Regions from separate parts of the Cupriavidus sp. 01L43 genome, predicted to be linked through region 4. Evidence: predicted binding sites of a transcription regulator. Region 4 holds the regulator's gene; each other region holds the start of a gene.
What was found. The regulator FNR, encoded in region 4, switches genes on or off when oxygen is low (the NO sensors DNR and NnrR bind a similar motif). The targets are predictions, from matches to a motif close to TTGATNNNNATCAA.

Region 1 (4,193 bases), on a different contig from region 4:
CAGGCGATGCCGGGTTGGCCGGTCCAGTAGCCGTTGCTCGCCGAGGCGCCGGCGGGCACGATGCCGCTGGGCGCGGCGCCGGTGCGGCCGTGACGCACGGCGTCTAGCAGCGCTATGACGTCCAGCGTGCCCACGGCGTGCGGGCTGACGCGGACCACATCCACGCCCATCGCCTGAATCTCCGGCAGGTGCGCGCACAGGTCCAGGCAGCTTGCGGACTGAGTCTGGATGCCGTTCAGGGCGAAGAACGGCTGCCCTTCGCCCGTGCGGGCGACCAGCCCGTCCGGGTAGTCGAGGCAACGGAACGCGCAGGCATCCTTGCGCAGGCGGTGATGCCGGGCCGTGAAGCAACGCGCGGAGATCGCCAGCGGCATGCGGCCCCAGATCATCGCTTCGATCTGCATGCCGGCGGGCCGCGCCGCCGCCAGCGCGGCCAGCGCCGCGTGGTCCATCTCGACCGGCGCCACGACCCCGCGCGCGCCCAGCGAGCCCAGCCACGTCGCCGTATCGGCGTGATAGACGTTCAGATGCGGCCCGGCGACGAACGGCCGCCCGCGCCGCGCGCGCACCGCGCCAAGATCGTTGGCCTCCACGAGGAATTCGTCCTGGTCGCAGACGCGGCGCATGGCCGCGATGTCGCTGTCCGATTCGACCAGTACCGGGGTGGACAGCACCACCTCCTTGCCGGCATCGCGCAGCATCCGTGCCAGGTCCAGCCAGTCGGTATGGCGCAATTCGTGGCGGCGCGTGCAGACGGCTTCGCCAAGATAGACGCGCTCCACGGGGGCGTCTGCCACATCGGCATAGAAGCGCAGCACGTCCGCGCGGGGCCAGTAGTAGAGCAGCGGGCCGAGCGCGATGGTCAAGGAATAGGGGGAAGTGGATGTGGTCATGGTGGCTGGGATGCGGACGGTTTCAGCGCCACGGACGGTCATAGGCGCCCTGGGTCACCTGGTCGCCCTCGGCATGGCGCCCCAATGTGGCCTGCCATTCCTGGCGTGGCACGAAGCGCCGGGGGTCGCGCCAGGCGCCGTCGATGGCGGCGCGCAGCACGCCCACCACATCGCCCACATAGCGCGGGCTGCGCTGGCGGCCCTCGATCTTGATGGCGGCGATGCCGATGTCGATCAGCGCCGGCAGCAGCGACAGCGCGTTGAGGCTGGTGGGCTCCTCCAGCACGTAGCCGTGCTCGCCCTCCACGGTGAAACGGCCCTTGCACAACGTGGGGTAACCGGCCGGCTCGCCGGGCGCGTAGCTGTCGATCAGGATGCCGGAGAGCCGCGCGTGCATGGTGCCGTCCGCCTCGTCCCAGCGCACGGCGTGGGCTGGCGAGCAGACGCCACGGTTGTTCGGCGAATCGCCGGTCGCGTACGAGGACAGCAGGCAGCGGCCCTCGGCCATCACGCACAGGCTGCCAAAGCCGAAGACCTCAAGTTCCACATCGGTCTGCCTGGCCAGCTTGGCGATCTGCGCCAGCGTCAGCACGCGCGGCAGCACCACGCGCCGGATGCCGAAGCGCTCGCGCATCAGCGCGATGGCATCGGCATGGGTGGCCGAGCCCTGCACGGACAGGTGCAGGCGCAGGTCGGGGTGTTTGTCCGCCGCGTAGGCCATCAGGCCGGGATCGGCCATGATCACCGCGTCGGCGCCCAGCGCGGCGGCGGCGTCCACGGCGCGGTGCCAGCGGTCTACCTGCCCCATCTGCGCAAACGTGTTGATGGCGAACAGCACTTCGGCGCCGCGCGCGCGGGCCTCGGCCACGCCGGTACGGATGTCGTCCTCGGAGAAATTCAGGCCGCCGAAGTTGCGCGCGTTGGTGGCATCGCGCAACCCGAGGTAGATGGCGTCCGCGCCGTGCTGCAGCGCCATGCGCAGGGCCGCGAGCGAGCCGGCGGGTGCCACCAGTTGGGGCCGGCGGGGCTGGCGGCGCGATGGCTCGGTTGGGGGTGTTGGCGCATCGGGCACATCATGCACGTCGGGCGGGGAGGCATCCATGGCGAAAATGCGCGGTGCGGCGCATGGGGTAGCGATCGATCAAGGATGCTAGTCATGCCCATCGAGGGAACCTTTGACCCCGCGCAAACCCCGGCTGTGTTCTACCCGTCTCGTTCCGCCGAACTAGGTCCTCGGAACAGGCCGCCGATCCCCCGCAATTTGATCTGGCGCAAACTGCCACCCCGATGCGCGTGAGACGCTGGGCCGTTTTTTGCCCCTCCTGACTTCGGATTTCCTCATGACACATCGATGGCTCAACCTGGCCGGCCGCAAGCTGCTTCCTATCGTGCAGGGCGGCATGGGCGTGGGCATCTCCGCGCATCGGCTGGCCGGCACAGTGGCCCGCCACAACGCCATGGGCACCATCGCCAGCATCGACCTGCGCCATCATCACCCCGACCTGATGGCCGCCACGGCCAAACGCGACAAGGCGGCCATCGAACACGCCAACCTCGTGGCGCTGGACCGCGAGGTGCGCGCGGCGAAGGACTTGGCGGGCGGGCAAGGGATGGTCGCCGTCAACGTGATGAAGGCCGTTGGCGCCCACGCGGCGCTGGTCCGGCAGGCGTGCGATAGCGGCGCGGATGCCATCGTCATGGGCGCCGGCCTGCCGCTCGACCTCCCCGAACTGACCGCCAATCACCCGAAGGTGGCCTTGATCCCGATCCTGTCCGACGCCCGTGGCGTCAGCCTCGTGCTGCGCAAGTGGATGAAGAAGGGACGGCTGCCCGATGCCATCGTGATCGAACATCCCGCGCATGCCGGCGGGCACCTCGGCGCCTCGCGCATGGAAGACATCGGCGACGAAAGGTTCTCGTTCGCGCGCGTGCTGGACGAATGCCGCACGCTGTTCGCCAGCCTGGGGCTGGCCTGGGAGTCCGTGCCGCTGATCCTGGCCGGCGGGTTGGGCCACCACGGCAAGCTGCATCACTGGCTGGCGCAGGGCGCGGCCGGCGTGCAGGTCGGCACCGCCTTTGCCGTGACCGAGGAATGCGATGCGCATCTGGCTTTCAAACAGGTGCTGGCTTCCGCGCCGCAGGAACAGATCGGCGAATTCACGAGCGTGGCGGGACTGCCGGCGCGCGCGGTGCTGACGCCGTGGCTCAAGCGCTATCTCTCCCGGGAGTCGGCGCTCCAGGCGCGCGCCAAGGTGCGCGAGTGCCTGGAGGGCTTCGACTGCCTGCAATCGTGCGGCCTGCGCGACGGCGTGGCGCGCATCGGCCAGTTCTGCATCGACCGCAAGCTCTCGCAGGCGCTCAAGGGCGACGTGGAGCGCGGCCTGTTCTTCCGGGGTAAGGGCACGCTGCCGTTTGGCGACGCCATCCGCCCCGTGGCGGACCTGATCCACTACCTGATGTCGGGCGAAAAGCCGGCGGGGGTCGCGCCGGCCTGATTGGGCTGTTGCCGGAATGCGAATCCCGCGTAAGTTCCCGTCCCATCCGTCGGCGATTTGATCCAGCGCAGGAAACGGCGCAATCGCCGGTACCAGAATGGCAGCTGTCCCCACGCCCTGCCCTCGCCCCCACAACATGCCAGCCCGCTTTCCTGACGCCGCGTTCGATGCGCACGCGGACCCCCATGCCACCTCGGCGGTCGGGCTGCCGGGGCTGCGCCACCGCCTCTCCACCCGCATCATCTCGCTGTCCCTGATCTCGCTGCTGGTTGTCCTGACGATGATCGGCGGCACATTGTGGCTCTCCTGGAACCTCGAAGGCGCCGGCGCGGCGATCAACGACGCCGGCAGCGTGCGGATGCGCGCCAACGCGGTGGCGATCGAACTGACCCGCGCCCGCGCCCATCAACCCCACGCTCTTGTGCCACGGATCGCCCAGCTGGACGAGACGCTGGCGCAACTGCGCCGGGGCGACGCCACACGACCGCTGTTCCTGCCCGCCGTGCCGGCCATCCACGACCAGCTCGACCGCGTGGCACGGGCATGGGACGACCGGATGAAGCCGCTGGCCGAGCAGGACTTGAACGCGCCCGACGGCACACCGCTCACCTATGTGGCCGCGCTGTCCGATTTCGTCGCGCAGGCAGACCATCTGGTGCGCATGATCGAGGCCGACAACGCGCGCAAGACGGACCTGCTGCGCATGTCCCAGGCCGCACTGGCCGCCATTGCCTGCTTGGGCACCGTCGCGGTCATCTACCTGCTCTATCTCTGGATCATCCTGCCCGTGCTGACGCTGCAGGAT
Region 2 (4,193 bases), on a different contig from region 4:
AGGTTTCCCTGCAAAATCGAGAGTTCTGTATGAGTGACGTCCACCAAGAAAACGACCACCACGAGTCTCCCATCAAGACCCCGAAACAACTGATCGCTGTCGTGATCGCCGCCTTCGTGGTGCCGATTCTCGTGATCGTCCTGTTGGTTAGTTTTGTTGGTCACGGCACCCACGAGGGCGCCGGCTCCACCCAGACGGCCGAAGCCGTCAACCATCGCATCCAACCCGTCGCTTCCCTGGAAATCAAGGACCCGAACGCGCCGCGCGTCTTCAAGACCGGCGAGCAGGTCTACAAGGAAGTCTGCGCCGCCTGCCACGCCACCGGTGCGGCCGGAGCGCCCAAGCACGGCACACCCGGCGACTGGACCGCGCGGATCGGCCAGGGCTTTGACGGCCTGCTGAAGTCCGTGATGAACGGCAAGGGCGCGATGCCCCCCCGCGCCGGCACCTCGCCGGACGACTACACCGACTACGAACTGGCCCGTGCCGTGGTGCACCTGGCCGACGCCGGCGGCGCCAAGTTCCCGGAACCGCCCGCGCCTGCCCAGGCGGCACCGGCCCAGGCTGCGGCTTCCGCGCCTGACGCACAGGCCGCGGCCCCGGCGGTTCCTGCCGCGCCGGCTGCCCCGGCGGCTGCTGCACCGGCACCCGCAGCCGCCGCACCCGTTGCTGCGGCGGCTGCCGCCCCGGCCGCTGCATCGGCCGAAACCGGCAAGAAGGTCTATGACCAGGTTTGCGCCGCCTGCCACGCCGCCGGTGTGGCTGGTGCGCCGAAGTTCGGCGACAAGGCCGCCTGGGCACCGCGCATCAAGGAAGGCATGGACGCCGTCCACACCTTCGCGCTCAAGGGCAAGGGCGTGATGCCGCCCAAGGGTGGCTATGCCGGCGCCGACGCCGACGTGATCGCCGCCGCCGACTACATGGTCAACGCTGCGAAGTAACGCCAAGCGCACCTTTCAGTCCACGCAAAAAAGCCCGCGACGATCCTCGCGGGCTTTTTTGTTTCGATGGGGTCGATCGGGTCGATGGGGCCGGCGCCCCACTAGATATATATAGGCAGCGGGTCAGACCACGCGTGAATAGCGCACCAGCGGCACCTCGCGCGCGCCGTCCTGGCGCAGGTAGCGGTCGAACACCATCGCCACGCGGCGCACCAGCAGCCGGCCCAGCGGGGTGATGTCGATCCGCGACGCGTCGCGCCGCAGCAACCCCTCTGCCGCCAGCGCGTCCAGCCCGGCGAATTCCGGCGCGAAGGTTCGGGCGAAGTCGATGCCGTGCGCCGCCTCCACCGCCGCAATGTCCATAGTGCCGTGACACATCAGCGCGCCGATGATCGCCTTGCGCAGATGGTCATCGGCGGACATTCGGAAGCCGCGCGCCACCGGCAGCCGGCCGGCGTCCAGCGCGGCGTAGTACTCGTCCGTGGTGCGCGCGTTCTGCGCGTAGTGGCCGGCCACCGCGCCAATCGCCGAGACGCCGAAGCCCAGTTGATCGTGCCCCGCGTGGGTGGCGTAGCCCTGGAAGTTGCGTTGCAGCCGCCCGGCCTGCTGGGCGATGGCGAGGTCGTCGTCCGGCAGCGCGAAATGATCCATGCCGATATAGACATAGCCGGCGGCGGTCAGGCGCTCGATCGTGGACACCAGGATGTCGAGCTTCTCGCCGGCGGGCGGCAGCGCCGCCTCGTCGATGCGCCGCTGCGGCTTGAACACATGCGGCAGGTGCGCGTAGCTGTAGACCGAGAGCCGATCCGGCCGTAGCGTCAGCACGCGGTCGATGGTCGCTGCGAAGCGTTCGGTGGTCTGGTGCGGCAGCCCGTAGATGAGGTCCATGCTGACCGAGCGGAAGCCGAGCCGGCGCGCCGCCAGCACCACATCGCGCGTTTCCTCATAGGACTGCACGCGATGGATTGCCTCCTGCACCTCCGGGTCGAAGTCCTGCACGCCGAGGCTGATCCGGTTGAAGCCGAGTTCCGCCAGCAGCGCCATGCGCGCATCGGTCACGCGGCGCGGATCGATCTCGATGGCGTGCTCGCCCTCGGGCAGCAGGTGGAAGTGTTGCGTCAGCGCCGCCATTACGCGACGCATTTTGTCGGGATCGAGGAAGGTCGGCGTGCCGCCGCCCCAGTGCGATTGCATGACCGCGCGGCGCTCCCCGAGCCGGCCGGCCACCATCGCCATTTCCCGGGCGAGATAGTCGACGTAGCGTGCGCTGCGCGCGTGGTCCTTGGTGATGATCTTGTTGCAGCCGCAGTAGTAGCAGATGTTCTCGCAGAACGGGATGTGCAGGTAGAGCGAGAGCGGCGCGGGGGAGTCGGCGCGGCAGGCGTCGAGCGCGGCGAGGTAGCGGGCGTCGTCCACTTCGGCGTCGAAGCGGTCGGCGGTAGGGTATGAGGTGTAGCGGGGGCCGTTGCCGTCGATGCGGCCGGCCAGGCTGCGGAAGTCGGCCAGTGCGCGGCGGTCGAACGCCGTGGCGGCAGGCATGCTGGGGAGGGTGGGGGCGGACATGGTGCGCTCTTTTTGCGGGCGAAGATGGTCACGATGCTATGCCCCTGCGCCGTCGCTCACCTTGACGCGCATCAAGCGCACGCCGCGCTTGCGCCCGCAGCCCCGCCACCGTGGGGCGTTGGCGTCATCCGAGCGTCACGAACGGCCGATAGGCTCTGCCCGCCGTCCCCTCCTCCACCCGATTCCAACGCCCGTTCCGACCATGCGCCCAGCCTCGCCCAGAACGATGTCGCCCGCCGCGCCGGCGCGCCGCCGCATGCTCCGGTCGTTCGGCACGCTGGCCGCGATGCTCGCGGCACCGGCTGCGTTCGCCCAGCCGCAACCGCAGCCCTCCTCGCAGCGCCGGGCGCTGGTGGTCGGCCATCTGCTCGACCGCGTGGGGCCGCAGGCGGATCTGGCGCGCGACTACCTGGCCGGCGCCAAGGTGCTGTTCGATGCGGCGAACGCCTCGGGTCAGGGGCCGCGCATCGTACACGTGGTGCGGGATGCCGATGCCAGCCCGCGCATCGCCACCTCGCAGGCCATCGGCATGGCCGAGTCGGACCATATCGACGTGCTGTTCGGCCCCGGCGACACCCTGCTGCCCGCGCTGGCCACGTCGTCCGAACTGAGCCGGCGCGGCGTGCAGATCGTCGCCCCGCTCTCCGGGCTTTCGCTTGCCGCCGACAACATCTGGTTCACGCGCGCCGACTATCAGGCCGAGCTGGACGCCGCCGTGCGGCAGCTGCGCAGCTACGGCCTCAAGAACATCGTCCTGGCCGTGTCGCCCGACTTCGCCGCCGGCACGCTCGCGGCGGGCTCGCCGTGGCTCGATCGGATGGAGCGCGACCTCGGTACGCGCGCGGTGACGCTGACCGGCAGTGTCGATGACGGCGCGCGCCGCATCGCCGCGACGCGGCCCGGCGCGGTCATCGTGGCCGGCGACACGCTTGCCTACGGCGGCCTTGGCCGCGCGCTGGCCTCGCAGGGTTGGTACGGTTTTCTGGTGGGATTGTCGGCCGTGAGCCCGGCCTCGGCGCGCGAGATTCTCGGCGGCAACTACGCGGGGGGCGTGGTGGTCACGCAGGTGGCGCCCGGCCCGCAGGAATCCACGCTGCGCGTGGTCAAGGAACACGTGGCGCGGATGAAGCAGTACCTCGACGAACCGCCCTCCCCGGCCACGCTGGCCGGCTACATTGGCGCCGCCTGGCTGGTGCGCGCTGCCGGCGCGGCCAAGGCGCCGGGTGCGCTGGAATTGCGCCGCGCGCTGCAGTCGCGCATCGATGTGGGCGATTTCACGCTCGACTTCACGCGCGGGCTGCGCGGCTCTCAGTACGTGCAACTGGCGCCGATCGGCAAGTCGGGCGTGCCGCAGCGCGCCTGACCCGCGCGCCGCTATATCTATTAGTTAGTCGCGCGGCAGCGTGATGCGCACGCGCAGGCCGCCTTCGACACGGTTGTCCAGCGTCAGCTCGCCGCCATGGCGATTGACGATATCGGCGGCAATCGACAGCCCCATCCCCACGCCGCCGGTAGCCCGGCTGCGCGACGACTCCACGCGATAGAACGGCTCCAGCACGCGCTGCAACTCGGCCGGCGGAATGCCGGGGCCGTTGTCGCAGACGTCGATCTGCACGCGCTCGGGGCTGTCCGTCAGCACGATATGCGCGGCGCCGCCGTAGCGGTGCGCGTTCTCGACGAGGTTGACCA
Region 3 (4,193 bases), on a different contig from region 4:
TACCGGGCCGCACACGCATCGCGAGATGCCAATGACGCACACCTTTCCCGGCCCGGCCAGAAAGGTATGGTCATCGGTCTCGCCAGGCGTTGGACATAGGAGTCAGGCACGAAGCCCGCTCGGGTCCTGCGCTGCGTACGCCATAACCGTTGATGCTGGACACCACGGTCAAGTCTGTTGACGTACGCCCCTGTCTGCCGTGTGCCGCATTGCGCGGCGCGGTGAGACGAGGGCGGCTACTCCCCAATGGAAGTCGTAATTGTACTAAAAGGCGGCGGACACTGTCCACCGCCTTTGGCATGGCTGTTGGGAAATGCGGGTCAGGTCAGACCGGCACGGGCGAGTTGTCGCTGGTCTGGCGGCCGCGGAAGTCGGTCCAGCACAGGGCCTTGAAGTCGTACAGCTTGCAGCGGCGCGCCGTGCGGAAGTACCAGCGCCACGAGAAGTTCTCGATGATGATGCGGCCCGGCAGCGCATGCTCCAGCAGGGCCTGGGCGCGCTTGAGCCGGTACAGCGGCACGCTCATGTCCACGTGGTGCGCGGTGTGCTCCATGATGTGGTGGAGCGCGGCGCCGATGCCGAAGCGGAAGCGCAGGTGCACGGTGGTCGAGACGAACGGCTGGGCCTTGGCCCACATCGGCTTGGTGTCGTACCACGCCACGCTCGTGTGCGTGTGGTGGACATACAGCACGAAGCCCACGGTCAGGTTCCAGATCAGGAAGGGCAGCACGAAGCCGGCGCCGACCAGCCCCAGGACCGACTGGTCCGTGGCCACGGCCAGCCAGGCCAGCGCACCGATCCAGATGGCGCCGAAGGTGGCCACCAGCGTGCAGTCCCACATGAAGATCGCGCGGCGCGTGGCCATCTGGCGCTTGCTCGGGAAGAACAGCTTGAACCACCAGATCTCGATCAGGTAATAGAGTCCGGCGCCGAAGCCATTGCGGTAGACCCGCTCCATCACCCGGCGCCAGCGCGGCAGCGCGCGGAATTCCTCCAGCGAGTAGGGCGCCCAGACGAAGTCGAAGCCCTTGAGGTTGGTGTACCCATGGTGGACCACGTTGTGGCCGACTTCCCACAGGCTGTAGGGCGTGAGCGACGGCAGGAACGTCAGCCGGCCGAGCCATTTGTTCAGGCCACGGCGGTCCGTCAGGCTCTGGTGGCAGGCATCGTGGCCGATGATGAACAGCCGGGCGATCACCAGACCCAGCAGCACGCCGAGGCCGAGCTTGGCCCACCACTGCGGCGCCAGGACCACGCCGGCCAGCACCGCGGCGAAGATCGCGTAGTCGAGCGCGAACAGCGTCAGCGCGCGTGCCACGCTGCGCTCGCCGAGCGGAATCAGCCAGCCACGGATGGTCTTGCGGTTAGGGAAGGGGGCCTCGAAGGCGATGGGTTCCGGCAGGGGAACGCCGGCGAGCTTGCGGGGCGGGTGGGCAGGGTGGGAAGCCGGCTCAGCAGTCTGGGCCGGCGATACATCCAGAGATCGGGCAGTCATGTCAGTCTTTTTGGGTCTGTCTTGGCGCACCCGATAGCCGGGGGCGGGCAATGCGACAGCCTAGAAGGCTTTGATGACGGTTGTGTTGATGCTGGTCAAGGCGGACGGGCGACAACACGTATTTGCCTGCCGTCCGTCGCCCAAAAGCGATCAACCCGCCAGTTCCCGCGTGGCTTCGCCCATGATGTAGACGTTGTCCACTACGCGGTCGTCGCCGAGCATGGCGAAGGCGAACAACTGCTCTTCGAGCGTCTCGGAGCGGCTGCTGCGGCGGGCGATCAGCGGCGTGGCCTCGGGGTCCAGCACCAGGAAATCGGCCTCGCAGCCCACGGAGAAGCTGCCGATGCGGTCCGCCCAGCCCAGCGCCTCGGCCGCGCCGCGCGTGGCCAGGTAGAACATGCGCAGGGCGGTCAGGTGGTAGCCGCCCATGCGCGCCACCTTGTGTGCCGCGTTCATGGTGCGGAACATCGAGAACGAGGTGCCGCCACCCACGTCGGTGGCCAGCGTCACGTTCAGGCGGTGGGCATCGGACTGGTGGAAGTCATAGAAGCCGCTGCCCAGGAACAGGTTCGAGGTGGGGCAGTGCGCCACGGCGGCGCCGCTGTCGGCCAGCCGGCGGCGGTCGTCCTGGTCGAGGTAGATCGCGTGGCCGTAGAACGCGCCGGGGCGCAACAGGCTGTAGCGGTCGTACACGTCCAGGTAGCTGCGGGCGTCGGGGAACAGCTCGGCCACCCATTTCACCTCGTCGCGGTTCTCGGCCACGTGGGTCTGGATGAAGGCGTCCGGATGCGCGCGCGCCAGTTCGCCGCAGGCCGCCAGTTGCGCCTCGGTGGAGGTCGGCGCGAAGCGCGGCGTGATCGCGTAGGCGAGCCGGCCCTTGTTGTGCCACTTCGAGATCAGGTCGGCGGAGTCCCGCGCGCCGCTCTCGGCCGTATCGCGCAGGAAGTCCGGGCAGTTGCGGTCCATCATCACCTTGCCCGTGATCATGCGCAGGTTGCGGTCCTGGCTCGCGGCGAACAGGGCGTCGGCGGAGGTGGCGTGCACCGTGCTCCAGACCATCGCCGTGGTGGTGCCGTTGCGCAGCAGTTCGTCGGCGAAGAACTCGGCCACGGCCCGCGCGTAGGCGGGCTCGCTGAAGCGGCGTTCCTCGGGGAAGGTGTAGGTGTCGAGCCAGTGCAGCAGGCCCGGCGACGGCGACGCGATGATGTCGGTCTGCGGATAGTGCACGTGCGTGTCGATGAACCCCGGCACGAGCAGCTTGCCGCGATGGTCGACCACCTCGGCACCGGCCGGGATGTCGCGCGCCAGGTCCTCGTACAGCCCCACGGCGGCGATGCGGCCGTCCGTGACGAGCATCAGGCCGTCTTCCCAATATTGATACGCCTCCTCATGGAACTGCGGATCGCGCAGGAAGTGGAGGATGCGGCCGCGAATGGCGCGGGTCTTGGCGGGATTGGGGGAAGTGGTGGTCATCTTCTCGTCTCAGGGGCGGCCGGACCTGGGGGTCCGGCGTCTTGTTTATGCGCCCGGTCAGGTCGTGGGAGCCGTCGCGGGCGGGTTCTCGGGCGTGGCGGACCAGAAATGGTCCACCTCGGCCAGGTAGTCGGCCTTCTGCTTGGCGGGCAGGAAGGCCGCTTCGAAGCTGTTGCGGGCCAGCTTGTAGGCGTCGGCGGCGTCCAGCGGCAGCGCGGCGAACGAGGCTTCCCAGTTGGCGTTCATGTAGCCGCCGAAATAGGCTGGATCGTCCGAATGCAGCGTCACGGCCACGCCGGCATCGAGCAGGCGCTTCATCGGATGGTCGCGCAGGTCGGGGTAGACCATCAGCTTCTGGTTCGACAGCGGGCATACCGTCAGCGCGATGCGCTCGCGCGCCAGCCGCTGCACCAGGGCCTCGTCCTCGACGGCGCGCACGCCATGGTCGATCCGCTCCACACCGAGGATGTCGAGCGCATTGATCACGTACTGCGGCGGGCCCTCCTCGCCGGCATGGGCCACGCGATGCAGGCCGAGCGCCTTGGCGCGGGCGAACACGCGCGCGAATTTCTCGGGCGGATGGCCCTTTTCGGACGAATCCAGCCCCACGCCGACAAAGCGGTCGCGGTAGGGCAGGGCCGCCTCGAGCGTCTCCAGCGCGGCGTCTTCGGACAGGTGGCGCAGGAAACAGAGGATCAGGCTGCTGGAGAAGTCGTACTGGGTGCGGGCCTGGGCCAGCGCGTCGGCAATGCCGTCGATGATCACGCCCATCGGCACGCCGCGCTCGGTATGGGTCTGCGGATCGAAGAAGATCTCAGCATGGCGGACGTTGTCGGCGGCGGCGCGCTTGACGTAGTCCATCGTCATGTCGAAGAAGTCTTCCTCGGTCAGCAGCACGCTGGCGCCGGCGTAGTAGATGTCGAGGAAGGACTGGAGATCGGTGAACGCGTAGGCTGCGCGCAGCGCCTCCACGTCGGGGTAGGCCAGCTTGACCTGGTTGCGCTGGGCCAGCCGGAAGATCAGCTCGGGTTCGAGCGTGCCTTCGATATGCACGTGCAGTTCGGCCTTGGGAGTACGGCGGATGCTGTCCGCGAGCGCGGCATCGATGGTCATGGGGCCTCTTTTATGTCTTGGGCGGCTGCCGGATCGCGGCGGCCGAAGTTACGGATGCATCGCTTCCGCCTGGCTGGCGGCCAGCGCCGCAGCGCGCTGGTCGCGCACCTGA
Region 4 (4,193 bases):
GCGAGCAGGTGTGCAAGTACATGTGCCCGTATGCGCGTTTCCAGAGCGTGATGGTCGACCGCGATACCTTCGTGGTGACCTATGACGTAGGCCGTGGCGAGCCGCGCGGCAGCCGCTCGCGCAAGACGGACCGGCACACCGCCGGCATTGGCGATTGCGTCAATTGCAGCATCTGCGTGCAGGTCTGCCCGACCGGGATCGACATCCGTGACGGATTGCAATACGAGTGCATCGGCTGCGGTGCCTGCATCGACGCCTGTAACCAGGTCATGGACAAGATGGCCTATCCGCGTGGCCTGATCCGCTACACCTCTGAGAACGCGATGCGCAAGGGCCTGTCGGCAGTCGCGGCGCGCAAGCGCCTGTTCCGCACACGGACGATTGTCTACGCGGTGATCTGGTCGGCGCTGGTGGGGGGCTTCATCGGGTCGCTGGCGATGCGCACGCCGCTCAAGGTCGATGTCATCCGCGACCGTGGCGCGTTGGGCCGCGAGGTCGAAGGTCGTTGGATCGAGAACGTGTACCGGCTGCAACTGATCAATACGACCGAGACGCCGATGCGCGTCCGGGTACAGGCGACGAGCGCGGAGCTGCAAGGGTTGACCATCGAGTATGACAAGTCGGCAGAAACGCTGGCGCCTACGTCGAACCGGCTGTTGCCGGTGCGGATCCGTATCCCGATCGACCACGCGCCGCAGGGCACGCACAAGATCCGTATCACGGTCACGGGGGAGGGTATGGACGACGCACGCGGACGCGCGCAGATCCAGGAAGCGACCAGTTTCATCGTGCCGCGCGGCCTGTAGGACAGGTCATTCAGGAAATATTCGACGCAAGGAGTAGGCAATGACAGCGCAACAAGTCAAGCCGTGGTGGAAGGAACCGTGGCCGTGGCTGCTGATGAGCGGACCGCTGCTGGCGATGATCGGCTGTGGTGTGACGATCTGGCTCGCCAATACCCACGCCGACGTGCCGGTGCGCGATGCCGCGCGGCATGGGCTGGTGGTGGAGAAGCTGGATGGGTCCGCCGTGCATGCCGACGCCCATGTCAATGACACGGCGAGGCGGCCATGAGACTACGCTGGCTGATGTGGGTGATGTGGCCAGCGTTCCTGATGGGCGGCGTGGCCACGGCAACGGTGTTCTCGATTGTCGATCCCAGTGACCTGAGCTTCTTCGGTCATCCGGTCGACGCGTCGCGTGAGGCGATCTATACCGTGGGATTCCTGCTGGCGTGGCTGTTCTGCGCCTTGTCGAGCGGCCTGACGCTCTACACCATGCCAACGCCGCTCAGCGATACCGATGAACTCGAGTAGCGAGTGCACCGCCGCCGGCGAGCCGGCCTTAGCAGGAGCGGTTGTAGATCTGCTTGATGCCGGCCATGTCGATGAGCTTGACGTGGCGCTGGCGGATCTGGATCAGGCCCGCCTCGGCAAAACGAGAGAACAGGCGGCTGACGGTTTCGAGTTTCAGGCCAAGATAACTGCCGATCTCCTCGCGGCTCATGCGCAACACGAACTCGCTCGACGAGTAGCCACGCGCCGACAGGCGATCGGAAAGATTGACGAGGAACGCGGCAAGCCGCTCCTCGGCCCGCATCGAACCCAACGTCATCAGCATCACCTGGTCCTGCGAAATCTCCTTGCTCATCAAGCGCAGGAACTGGGTTTGCAGCGAGGGCAGGTCAGACGAGAGCGCCTGCAAGTCGTTGAAGCGTACGACGCAGACTTCGGCATCCTCGAGGGCCGTGGCATCGGAAGCATGCTGCATTTCGCCGAGGCCATCCATACCGACCATCTCGCCGGGCAGATGGAAGCCGGTGATCTGCGAGCGGCCGTCTTCGAGCGTCACGTGCGTCTTGAGCGTGCCGAAACGCACGGCATAGACGGCGGTGAGCGGATCGCCCATGCGGTAAAGCGTTTCGCCCTTGTGCACGCGCACGCGTTCCTGCACGAGCGTGTCCATCTTCAGGAGGTCCTGGTGCGACATGCCTACCGGCAGACAAAGCTGGCCCATCCCGCACGTAGAGCAGCGGGGCGAGATCTCGGTGACGGGTATGGAGGTAAGCAATTGAGGGCTCTTGGTGATGCGCATTGCAGCGAGGGCGCGACAGATCAATTTTACCGCGTGAAGTGACGCGGAAGCGAGGGACCGTTGCCATTTGGTGTGCTTTTCAGCGTTTTTATCGTTGCGTTGTTTGGTGGCGTCCACTGTGCTGCGATGTGTGGCGGCATTGCGATGGCGGCCGAGCAGCGCGCGGCGGTGTGCGTGCCGGTGACGATCCATCGCTCGCCGCGCGGCTGGCTCGTGGAATTGCTGGCGATGCACGCCGGCCGCCTGACCACCTACGCGTTGCTGGGGGCGGTGGTGGGTGCCGTCGGCGCCACCGTATGGAAGCAGGACTATCTGCCTGTGCAGCGATGGCTCTATGGCGCAGGCGGAGCGATGCTGGTGATGTCGGGCTTCTGGCTGTTGCGTGGGCGCACCATGCGTGCGGCGCGCCTGGAGGCGTTCGCGGTGCGCATGGCCCAAGGGGTGGTAGGTCGCATGGGCGCGCTCGGTATCAGGCTGCCTGCCGGCCTGGCCCGGCATGCGCCGCTGCTGCGGCGCTTCGGTCTGGGACTCGCCTGGGGGATCGTGCCGTGCGGGATGGTCTATGGGGCACTCGCAATGGCGTTGCTGGCCGGCAATGCGGCGTCGGGCGCGCTGGTTCTGCTCGTCTTTGGGTTGGGAACGCTGCCAAACCTGCTGGTGATTTCGGGGTTGTCGGGCTATGTGCGCCATGTGTCGCGCCGGCCGGCGGTCCGGACCGTGGCGGGCGTGCTGATCATCGGCTTCGGCATCGTGGGCGTGGCGCGGGCGGTCTGGCTCCCGGAGACGCTGGCTGCGCATGGGTTCTGCGTGGTGTTCTAGGACGATTCCGGGCGGCGGACAGGCCGCCCCGGTTCGTGCCATTCGCCACGCCGGGCGGCGGGCGGGTTGCGGAGGGGGGCGGGAATGCCATACAATCGCGAGAACCACGGTATCGCGCCACGTAATTCCCTGGCGTCGCCGGGCCGGCATCCCTGATCTGGGATGCGTGTCCATGGGTCCGAGGCAGCATTGGCTTGCCGGATCCGTCCCCACAGTGCATCCGGTTCAAAAGATCTGGTTTAAAAGGCCGGTCGGCCTTGTGGAGTGGTGGCGCAGGCGCAGGACGAAGCTTGTCCGGGCCGATATCCGTTTTTTCTTGCCGCCTTGGCAATCTGATTGTCCTGGCGAATGTCCGCTCCAAGGGGAAGGGTTCCGCCTGCGAGGGTAAAGGCGAGAGCGCGACGCAAGAGGTTCGACTMCCGGCGAAGCCAGCCGGATGCGGACGATCTCCTGCCGGAACGACCCGGCAAATCGATGCAAAAGAACGAAGTGCACCGCTTGGCTGCCTGGGCTGCGACAGGCTGCGAGTTGGCTGCGCAATGAGATGGCGGTGGCATCGGTACCGCTGTATCCGAAATCTCCAGTGCTCCGGGATTCGTCCGGGAGCAGGTGCAAAGACAGGCTGCACACAATCACATGAATACCCAAGAGGCGAAGATCGTCCTCGAGACCGCGCTGATTTGTGCGCAGGAGCCCCTGCGCGTCAACGATCTCCGCCGTCTTTTCGCCGACGATGTCGGCGCCGACACCATCCGCGCCCTGTTGGGCGAATTGCGACAGGACTGGCAGCAACGCGGTGTGGAACTCGTGGCCCTGGCCAGCGGCTGGCGTTTCCAGAGCCGGCCCGAGATGCGCGAGTTCCTCGACCGGCTCAACCCGGAAAAGCCGCCCAAGTATTCGCGCGCGGTGATGGAGACGCTGGCCATCATCGCCTATCGCCAGCCCGTGACGCGCGGCGATATCGAGGAAATTCGCGGCGTGACGGTCAGCACCGACGTGGTCAAGAAGCTCGAGGACCGCAGCTGGATCGAGGTGATCGGGCATCGCGACGTACCGGGCCGTCCCGCGCTCTATGCCACGACCAAGGCGTTTCTGGACGATCTGGGGCTGCGCACGCTGGATGAGCTGCCGCCGCTCGAGGATGCCCAGGCCCAGGTCCAGGCAGCCCTGCTGGACCAGCAGGCGATAGATTTTGAAGAAGTTGCCACGGCCAACCCGCCGGCTGGCGATGAAGAGACCTTTGCCGAGCCCCAGGCCGCCGAGACCGCTACCGATGCGGT

Region 1: ubiU (ubiquinone anaerobic biosynthesis protein UbiU) is a predicted target of FNR. The motif match lies at 2,155-2,168, and genes of this name have one in related genera.
Region 2: hemN (oxygen-independent coproporphyrinogen III oxidase) is a predicted target of FNR. The motif match lies at 2,566-2,579, and genes of this name have one in related genera.
Region 3: AC1DP9_RS06200 (fatty acid desaturase) is a predicted target of FNR. The motif match lies at 1,581-1,594, and genes of this name have one in related genera.

What each region holds. Positions count from the first base shown of each region.
Region 1 covers NZ_JBFTSH010000009.1:231,244-235,436, forward strand. Annotated here, with positions in the region: gene AC1DP9_RS17160 (U32 family peptidase) at 1-893, opposite strand, end outside; gene ubiU (ubiquinone anaerobic biosynthesis protein UbiU) at 916-1,869, opposite strand; gene AC1DP9_RS17170 (NAD(P)H-dependent flavin oxidoreductase) at 2,234-3,388, shown strand; gene AC1DP9_RS17175 (type IV pili methyl-accepting chemotaxis transducer N-terminal domain-containing protein) at 3,525-4,193, shown strand, end outside.
Region 2 covers NZ_JBFTSH010000012.1:56,007-60,199, reverse strand. Annotated here, with positions in the region: gene AC1DP9_RS19215 (c-type cytochrome) at 30-941, shown strand; gene hemN (oxygen-independent coproporphyrinogen III oxidase) at 1,065-2,504, opposite strand; gene AC1DP9_RS19205 (ABC transporter substrate-binding protein) at 2,707-3,867, shown strand; gene AC1DP9_RS19200 (ATP-binding protein) at 3,892-4,193, opposite strand, start outside.
Region 3 covers NZ_JBFTSH010000002.1:661,699-665,891, reverse strand. Annotated here, with positions in the region: yybP-ykoY riboswitch at 50-257, opposite strand; gene AC1DP9_RS06200 (fatty acid desaturase) at 326-1,495, opposite strand; gene guaD (guanine deaminase) at 1,646-2,968, opposite strand; gene AC1DP9_RS06190 (adenosine deaminase) at 3,026-4,081, opposite strand; gene xdhC (xanthine dehydrogenase accessory protein XdhC) at 4,130-4,193, opposite strand, start outside.
Region 4 covers NZ_JBFTSH010000018.1:81,793-85,985, forward strand. Annotated here, with positions in the region: gene ccoG (cytochrome c oxidase accessory protein CcoG) at 1-806, shown strand, start outside; gene AC1DP9_RS23420 (hypothetical protein) at 847-1,074, shown strand; gene AC1DP9_RS23425 (hypothetical protein) at 1,071-1,316, shown strand; gene fnr (fumarate/nitrate reduction transcriptional regulator Fnr) at 1,345-2,070, opposite strand; gene AC1DP9_RS23435 (sulfite exporter TauE/SafE family protein) at 2,155-2,913, shown strand; gene scpB (SMC-Scp complex subunit ScpB) at 3,550-4,193, shown strand, end outside.